Regions from separate parts of the Vibrio artabrorum genome, predicted to be linked through region 2. Evidence: riboswitches for the same ligand, from Rfam matches in the RefSeq annotation. Region 2 holds a riboswitch; the other holds the start of a gene.
The links. A riboswitch is a leader RNA that binds a small molecule or an ion and turns the genes downstream of it on or off. The one in region 2 is predicted to bind lysine.
Positions count from the first base shown of each region.

Region 1: another riboswitch for lysine. It lies ahead of lysC (lysine-sensitive aspartokinase 3); the one in region 2 lies ahead of OCU36_RS05260 (Na+/H+ antiporter NhaC family protein).

Region 1 covers NZ_AP025458.1:318,478-322,912, reverse strand. The annotation lists gene OCU36_RS01570 (pyridoxal-phosphate-dependent aminotransferase family protein) at 36-1,175, opposite strand; lysine riboswitch at 1,353-1,529, shown strand; gene lysC (lysine-sensitive aspartokinase 3) at 1,638-3,005, shown strand; gene metH (methionine synthase) at 3,122-4,435, opposite strand, start outside.
Region 2 covers NZ_AP025458.1:1,122,665-1,127,099, forward strand. The annotation lists gene OCU36_RS05250 (inosine/guanosine kinase) at 1-873, shown strand, start outside; gene OCU36_RS05255 (H-NS family histone-like protein) at 1,050-1,454, opposite strand; lysine riboswitch at 1,817-1,994, shown strand; gene OCU36_RS05260 (Na+/H+ antiporter NhaC family protein) at 2,107-3,699, shown strand; His leader region at 3,887-4,023, shown strand; gene hisG (ATP phosphoribosyltransferase) at 4,077-4,435, shown strand, end outside.

The sequences.
Region 1 (4,435 bases), 800 kb from region 2:
CATGCGCTTTTCTTTTTAATTTCAGTTCATTGCAACTATTTCAATACATCTTTTAGCGCTTTTAGACACAACGCGACATTCTCTTTACGCGCACCGTAGCCCATTAAACCAATACGCCAAGTCTTACCGGCCAACGAGCCAAGCCCTGCGCCAATTTCAAGATTATATTCTTCTAACAGCTGGGCTCTAACTTTTGCTTCATCAATCCCTTCGGGAAAATAAAGCGCATTTAATTGAGGTAAACGACTCTCTTCATCAACCACAAACTTTAACCCCAAAGCTTCGACACCAACTTTAAGCGCTTGGTGCATCGCGTAGTGACGTGACCAAGCATTGTCCAAACCTTCATTTTTCAGTACAACCAAAGACTCATGTAGAGCATACAAGCTGTTCACGGGCGCCGTATGGTGGTAGCTCCGCTTACCTTCTCCACTCCAATACCCTAGAACCAAACTTTGATCTAGGAACCAGCTTTGTACTGGCGCTTGACGGGCTTTCATCTTATCGACGGCACGCTGAGAAAATGTCACCGGAGACAGGCCAGGAACACAAGACAGACACTTTTGGCTTCCAGAATAAACCGCATCAAGCTGCCATTCATCAACCAACAATGGCACACCACCCAATGATGTCACAGCATCAACAATTGTTAACGCATCAAACTGACAAGCGACAGCTGAAATAGCTTGAGCATCAGATAGTGCTCCGGTTGATGTTTCTGCATGCACAAAAGCAACAGCCACGGCATCGGGATTTTCCACTAACGCTTGTTCTACCTTTGCAACGGAAACGGGCTTGCCCCACTCGTCATCAACCAGAACCGCTACACCACCACAGCGCACAACATTCTCTCGCATACGTTCACCAAAAACACCGTTGCGGCAAACAATGACTTTCTCGCCAGGCTCAATCAAGTTAACAAAACAAGTTTCCATTCCCGCACTGCCCGGAGCAGAAACGGCAATCGTAAATTCATTCTCTGTTTGGAATGCATACTTAAGAAGTTGTTTCAGTTCATCCATCATCGCGATGAACAACGGATCGAGGTGGCCAATAGTTGGACGGCTCAAGGCCTGTAAAACTTGAGGAGAAATATCTGAAGGCCCCGGTCCCATTAACGTTCGGTGTGGCGGATAAAAGCTCTCGATGGCCGTTGTGAGTGTTAAATTAGACATGTACATCCCTTACGTTAATGGTGTGAATATTCCACCCTAAAGCAAATCGATCACCTCAGCAATTAGACAGAAGTATTGATGTCATACCAGTGTCACATAATTGTTAAAATTATTTTTACGCCTATCTCCAGTTACAGATTGACATTATTGCCGGAAACACGTTCAATGAAACGGCTATCTAGCAGAAGAGGAGCACTGCCCAGGCAGGTGTTTTGTGGAACCGCATTTCCAATACAAAACATTGATGGGGAGCAGTGCCGAGATAATAAAAGGATGCAGACTTTTATTGTCGGTTGAGCGGGCTGAATCCCGGCAACTGTCACCATATATCTATGGTGAAGAGCTTCTGAGGTGACTATTCTAATCATTCCTCTCTTTTTGCTCTAATACTCTCTTCGAAAAACATCGGACGTTGGATTACCCAACCGTAATTTTATTTTAGGAAGTCGTGGGAGATATATCGTGAGTGCATCTAATGTAGTTGGTTCTTTTAATGTCGCTAAGTTTGGTGGAACAAGTGTTGCCAACTTTGAAGCAATGAGCCGTTGTGCTGCCATTATTGAAAACAACTCCAATACAAAACTGGTTGTAAGTAGTGCATGTTCTGGTGTCACAAACCTACTGGTTGAACTGGCAAATGGCGTTCAAGACAAAGCTCGTCGTCAGGAATTAATGGCACAATTAACAGACATTCATAACGTGATTCTTAATCAACTCACAGACTCGATTAGCATCGAGAAAGAAGTTCACGGTATTCTTGATGATATTGCGAATGCAGCAGAGGCTGCATCATTCCAAACCAGTGCCAAACTGACTGATCACCTTGTCGCATGTGGTGAGCTGATGTCGACACATATCCTCGCTCAAATCATTCGCGAGCGCGGCACACCAGCGGTTCGTTTTGATATCAGAGAAGTGCTGCGTACTAATGATGATTTTGGTAAAGCCGAACCTCAGCTAGAAGACATTGCTGCTCTAGCGCAAGAGAAACTGATCCCACTTTGCCAGCAACAAGTTGTCGTTACTCAGGGGTTTATCGGTGCTGATAGCCAAGGTAATACCACGACTTTGGGCCGCGGTGGCAGTGATTATTCAGCAGCGCTGATTGCCGAATCTGTGCAAGCGATAGGTTTAGAGATCTGGACGGATGTTCCAGGTATCTACACAACAGATCCTCGTATTGCACCTAAAGCATCGCCGATTCCAGAAATCAGCTTCAGCGAAGCATCGGAAATGGCAAACTTTGGAGCGAAAATACTGCACCCATCAACGCTAGTTCCGGCACTCCGTCACCAAATCCCAGTATTTGTCGGCTCCTCTAAAGCTCCTGAACTTGGTGGTACATGGATTCGCCAACAAGTTGAAAGCTCTCCTCTATTTAGAGCGCTTGCCCTACGCTGCAATCAAACCATGGTTACGCTGCGCAGCGCTAATATGTTCCATGCTTACGGCTTTTTAGCGAAGGTATTCGAGATCCTAGCTAAACATAAGATCTCTGTTGATCTGATCACCACCTCAGAGATCAGTGTTTCACTCACTTTAGACCAAACAGATACCTCTGGTGGTGCACCAGAATTACCAGAAGCGGCTCGAATTGAACTTGAGGAGCTGTGCTCTGTGGATATCGAGCACGGCTTGTGCGTTGTGGCTCTTATTGGCAATAACATGAGTGAAAGCAAAGGCTATGCAAAGCAAGTTTTCAGTACTCTGGAAGATTTCAACTTACGTATGATTTGTTACGGAGCAAGCCCACACAACCTGTGTTTCTTGCTAGATGAATCTGTTGCTAAGTTGGCGATTCAAAAACTGCACCAAGAGTTGTTTGAGTAGAAAATGCGTTTATCATCGACAGATAAATAACTAAATCACAGCTACAAAAAGGGTTGCTCTTGAGCAACCCTTTCTCTTTTTTACTTTACGAATCCAAGCTCGTCATAGCCTAAAAGTTAGTTAATGTTTGGCCCTAACCACTTCTCGGCTTCTAACATATCCCAACCTTTACGGTCGGCATAGCTCTCCAGTTGATCCTGTTGAATCTGTGCAATAGCAAAGTATCGGGCATCAGGATGTGAGAAGTACATACCAGATACTGAGGCACCTGGCCACATCGCATAGCTCGTCGTTAATGACATATCGATCGATTTTTCAACGTCCATCAACTCCCATAACGTGCCTTTCTCTGTATGCTCAGGACAAGCAGGGTAACCCGGGGCTGGACGAATACCTTGGTATTTCTCTCGAATCAAATCGTCGTTAGACAAATCCTCATCTGGCGAGTAACCCCAAATATCCTTTCTCACTTCTTTATGCAGATACTCCGCGAACGCTTCAGCTAATCGATCAGCAACTGCCTGAATCATAATGGCGTTGTAGTCATCGCCTTTCGCTTTGTATTCATCAGCCAACTCTCGCTCACCAATGCCACCCGTTACCGCAAATCCACCAATCCAGTCTGCTTTACCGCTATCTTTTGGCGCGATGTAATCAGATAAACAATAGTTAAAGCCTTTTGGTTTTTCTGTTTGTTGACGAAGGTTGTGTAGAACCTTTAGAACTTCGGTACGAGATTCATCGGTATACACCTCAATATCATCACCAACACTGTTCGCTGGGAACAAAGCACACATACCTCGCGCTTCAAGCAACTTCTCTTTCTCGATGCGATCCAGTAAATCGTTGGCATCTTTGAATAGGCGTTTAGCTTCATCACCCACCTCTTCATGATCAAGAATTGCAGGGTACTTTCCGACTAATGACCATGTCATAAAGAATGGGGTCCAGTCGATGTACTGACGTAAAGTAGATACATCAAAATCATTGAAGATATGTACACCCGGCTTCGCAGGGGCCGGTGGAGTATAAGCATCCCAATCAATAGCCACTTTGTTAGCTCGTGCTTTCTCAAGCGTAACAGGTTTAGTACGAGGCTTTTTACGATGGTGTTGATCTCTAACCCGATCGTAATCGATATCCAACTTCTCAACGAAAGCGGGTTTCAATTCATCTGACAGTAGTGAAGTACAAACACCGACAGCACGCGAGGCATTATTTACATAGACGACAGGTTCTGAATAATTCTGTTCGATTTTGACTGCAGTATGTGCTTTAGATGTCGTTGCCCCACCGATTAACAGAGGCTGTTTAAAACCTTGCCTCTCCATCTCTTTAGCAACATGAACCATCTCATCCAGTGAAGGCGTGATCAAACCCGAAAGACCGATGATATCGACGTTCTCTTCTTTAGCGACCTTAAGGATTTT
Region 2 (4,435 bases):
GTCGATGGCGCAATTGGTCGCTGCTTTGCATTAATTACAGAAGACGGTGAACGTACTTTCGCTATTAGCGAAGGACAAATGAACCAATTAAAACCAGAGAGCATTCCTGAAAAAATCTTCAAAAGTGCGTCTGCTTTAGTGTTAACCGCTTATTTAGTTCGTTGTAAGCCAGGTGACCCGATGCCTGAAGCAACAATGAAAGCGATCGAATACGCGAAGAAATACGATGTGCCAGTAGTTCTTACACTAGGTACTAAGTTTGTTATTCAAGATGATCCAGAATTCTGGAAAGATTTCTTAGAGCAACATGTCACGGTTGTGGCAATGAATGAAGACGAAGCGGAAGCATTAACGGGTGAAAGCGATCCGCTTGCTGCTTCAGATAAAGCGCTAGAGTGGGTAGACTTGGTTTTATGTACAGCTGGCCCTGTTGGCCTCTTTATGGCCGGTTACACGGAAGATGCCGCGAAGCGTGAAACGTCACTGCCTTTACTTCCTGGTTCAATTGCTGAATTTAACCGTTTTGAATTTAGCCGTCCTGCACATAAAGATTTATGTGAAAACCCAATTAAAGTGTATTCGCACATTGCGCCATACATGGGGGGACCAGAAAAAATCAAAAATACCAATGGTGCAGGGGATGCCGCTTTGTCGGCTTTATTGCATGATATGGCTGCAAATAAGTACCACAAAGAAAATGTGCCAAATTCGAGTAAGCATCAGCATTCATTCTTGACGTATTCATCTTTCTCACAAGTTTGTAAATATTCAAACCGTGCAAGTTACGAAGTGTTAGTTCAGCACTCACCTCGTTTATCTCGTGGCCTCCCTGAAAGAGAAGATAGTTTAGAAGAAGCTTACTGGGAAAGATAAGATACTTTTATCCATATTATTTATATACCCGATAAGAGGTATATAAAAAAAGGCCCCAAAGGGGCCTTTTTTGTTTCTAAATATTTCAAACTCACCATTAATATTTACATTGGCAGTTTTAATATTAATTATCTTGCTTAGTGCGTAACTGAGTAAAGACTAATTAAATAAGATATTTAGATAGCAAACTCTTCTAGAGATTTACCTGCATCGAGTTGCTCTTGGATAGCTGAAGGCGTACGGCCTTGACCTGTCCACGTTTTTTCATTGCCATTGCCATCTACATATTTGTATTTAGCTGGACGTGGCGCACGTTTAGCTGTTTTTGTTTTGGCTTCGCCAGAAAGTGCCGCAATAAGATCTGCAACATCAATTCCGTCTTTTGCAATCTGTTCAGCTATAGCAGAAAGCTTCGCTTCTTGCTCTGCTTTAGCCGCGCGTTCTTCAGCTTCAGACTCTTGACGCTCTTGTACAACAATAGTCAGCTTGTCTAGTGCTTCCTCTAATTGCTCAAGAGTTAATTCACGTGAGAATGCACGAAGGCTACGGATGTTCAATAAAGTTTTTGTTAATTCAGACATGATATTTCCCATCAAGATAAAATAAATAATACAGCTAATAATAAACAGAGCTTGGGAATAAAACAAATAGTATTTCTCGTATTACATGCCTAAATATATAAAGTGGGATGAATATTTGAAATCGACGGGTATCTTCTATTGTATTAATAACAATTGTTAATATTATCTAAAACAATGATATGTGACTGATCGAGTAATTACATTATGCATACTGCTCTTCAACAGAGATGTTCTTTATTGAAACGCTATTTTCTCAGAATGATATGTTGCATTGTTACTCTTGATGGGTACAATTACGGCTACCTGATGCGGTGCTTTGGTTGATTGGTTGTTAAACTCTGGTTGACACGGTTAATAATGTTATCGCACGTAGAGGTGCAACTATAAAGAGTAGTTTTCGTTGGGGTGATGCCAATGAACGGGAATGGAAGGTGTAGTTGCCGAAGTCAATTGTATATCTAAGCAATTTGCTGGGGTTGTGCTCAATAGGTACAACACTGCCATAGTCTTAATTTTAAACTATGGAGCGCTACTGTAGGGTTGGGTGAAGTGTTCACTTCCCTTTCGCTTAGTTCAACATGAGCTTGGTCAGCCGTATCAAGTTTGTCTGCAGTAGATCTCTAGCCAAATAAAAAACTGGTTTTTGAAGATCATGAATTTAATAGATTTTGCAACATCACCCTTATCTTTACTCCCACCACTGGTGGCTTTAAGTCTTGCTATTGTTACTCGCCGTGTATTGGTTTCTTTGGGGGTCGGTATCGTTATGGGTGCGATTCTACTTGCTGATTACTCAGTAGGTAACGCAGCTAGCTACGTGTTTACCAAAGTGTCTGGTGTGTTCATTGAAGATGGTGGCATTAACACTTGGAACATGAGCATCGTCGCATTCCTCATTATTCTTGGAATGACAACGGCTCTATTAACACTGTCTGGTGGTACTCGCGCATTCGCAGAGTGGGCACAAACTCGTGTTAAGAGCAAACGTGGTTCCAAGCTACTGGCTGCTTTCTTAGGCGTATTCATCTTTGTAGACGATTATTTCAATAGCTTAGCGGTAGGTGCGATCTCTCGCCCTGTAACTGACCGTTTCTACGTATCTCGCGCTAAGCTTGCTTATATTCTCGATTCTACTGCAGCGCCAATGTGTGTGATCATGCCGGCATCTAGCTGGGGGGCTTACATCATTACTATTGTCGGGGGCATCTTAGTTACCCATGGTGTGACAGAATATTCAGCTCTTGGGGCTTACGTTCGTATGATACCAATGAACTTTTACGCGGTGTTTGCTCTATTAATGGTGTTTGCCGTTTCATGGTTTGGTCTCGATGTAGGTAAAATGCGTGAGCATGAGATCGAAGCATCACAAGGTCGTGGCTTTGACGGCGAAAACGATCAAAAGCAAGCTCATGATCTACATGACGATCTCGATATTCAAGAGAGTGAAAATGGTTCTGTTTCTGACCTAGTCATGCCTATCATATTGCTGATCGTAGCGACGATTGCTGCAATGCTATACACAGGTGGACAAGCGCTTACTGCTGATGGTCAAGCATTTAATCTTTTAGGTGCTTTTGAAAATACGGATGTAGGTAAGTCTCTTGTTTACGGTGGTGTTGTCGGCCTGCTCGTTGCACTCTGGACAGTATTGAAGCAGAAGTTGCCTATGGCTGATATCGCAAGAACAATGTGGATTGGTGCAAGCTCAATGTTTGGCGCTATTCTGATTCTTGTGTTTGCATGGACTATTGGTTCTGTTATCGGCGACATGAAAACCGGTGCTTACTTATCGTCTCTTGTTACCGGCAATATTGATTACCATTGGCTACCTGTTATTTTGTTCCTTCTTGCTGGCGTAATGGCATTCTCGACAGGTACATCATGGGGTACATTCGGCATTATGCTTCCTATCGCAGGTGATATGGCTGCAGCCTCTGACATCGCATTCATCTTACCTATGTTAAGTGCGGTTCTTGCGGGTTCTGTGTTTGGTGATCACTGTTCTCCAATCTCAGACACAACGATTCTGTCTTCTACTGGTGCGCGTTGTAACCATATTGACCACGTATCGACTCAGCTCCCATATGCACTGTTGGTCGCTCTCGTATCGTGTATTGGTTTCATTACCTTAGGTATGACATCGTCAACGGGTATTGCTTTCGGTGCCGCATCACTTACATTTGTCGCAGTATGTTTTGCATTGGCTTATTTCTCTCGTTGTAAAATGCCAACGAGTAAAAGCTAATCATCACTTGATTGAGTAATTAAAGGGAGGCTTCGGCTTCCTTTTTTTATGCCAATTAAATTAATTTTAACTTTAGTGAAAAAAGTTAAAATTAATGGTTGAAAAAGGATGCCAGCTTAGTTAGTGTGGATACAACAAAGTAAAGAACCTAAGAGTTAATAAGTATGCGTAAGTTAGTCATGAACATTCATCACCATCATCACCCTATCTAGTCTTTCGGGGAGATTTACGTATACCCGGGAGCCAGAATTCTCCCGGTGGTTAAGTCAAAAGAATTTAGATTTAAACCCTCGGGATGACACAGTCTTCCGGGGGTTTTTTAGTTTTATAGCTTATAAATAATCAATAAATTCAAATATTTGCACAGGGAAACAGCAATGCAGACACAACGCCTCAGAATCGCAATTCAAAAAAAAGGTCGCTTAAGTAAAGAGTGTCAAGACTTACTTAAAAAGTGTGGTGTTAAATTTAACATCTTGGGTGAGCGGTTGGTGGTTCACTCACTAAATATGCCAATCGACCTATTATTAGTCCGTGATGACGATATTCCAGGTCTGATTATGGACGGTGTAGTTGACCTTGGCTTCATCGGTGAAAATGAGCTAGAAGAAGTTCGTCTAGATCGTGTTGCTCTAAAAGAGCCTTCAGAGTTTCGCACACTACGTCGCTTAGACTTCGGTGGCTGTCGCCTTTCTATTGCAATCAATAAAGATGAAGAATACAACGGCCCTCAAGA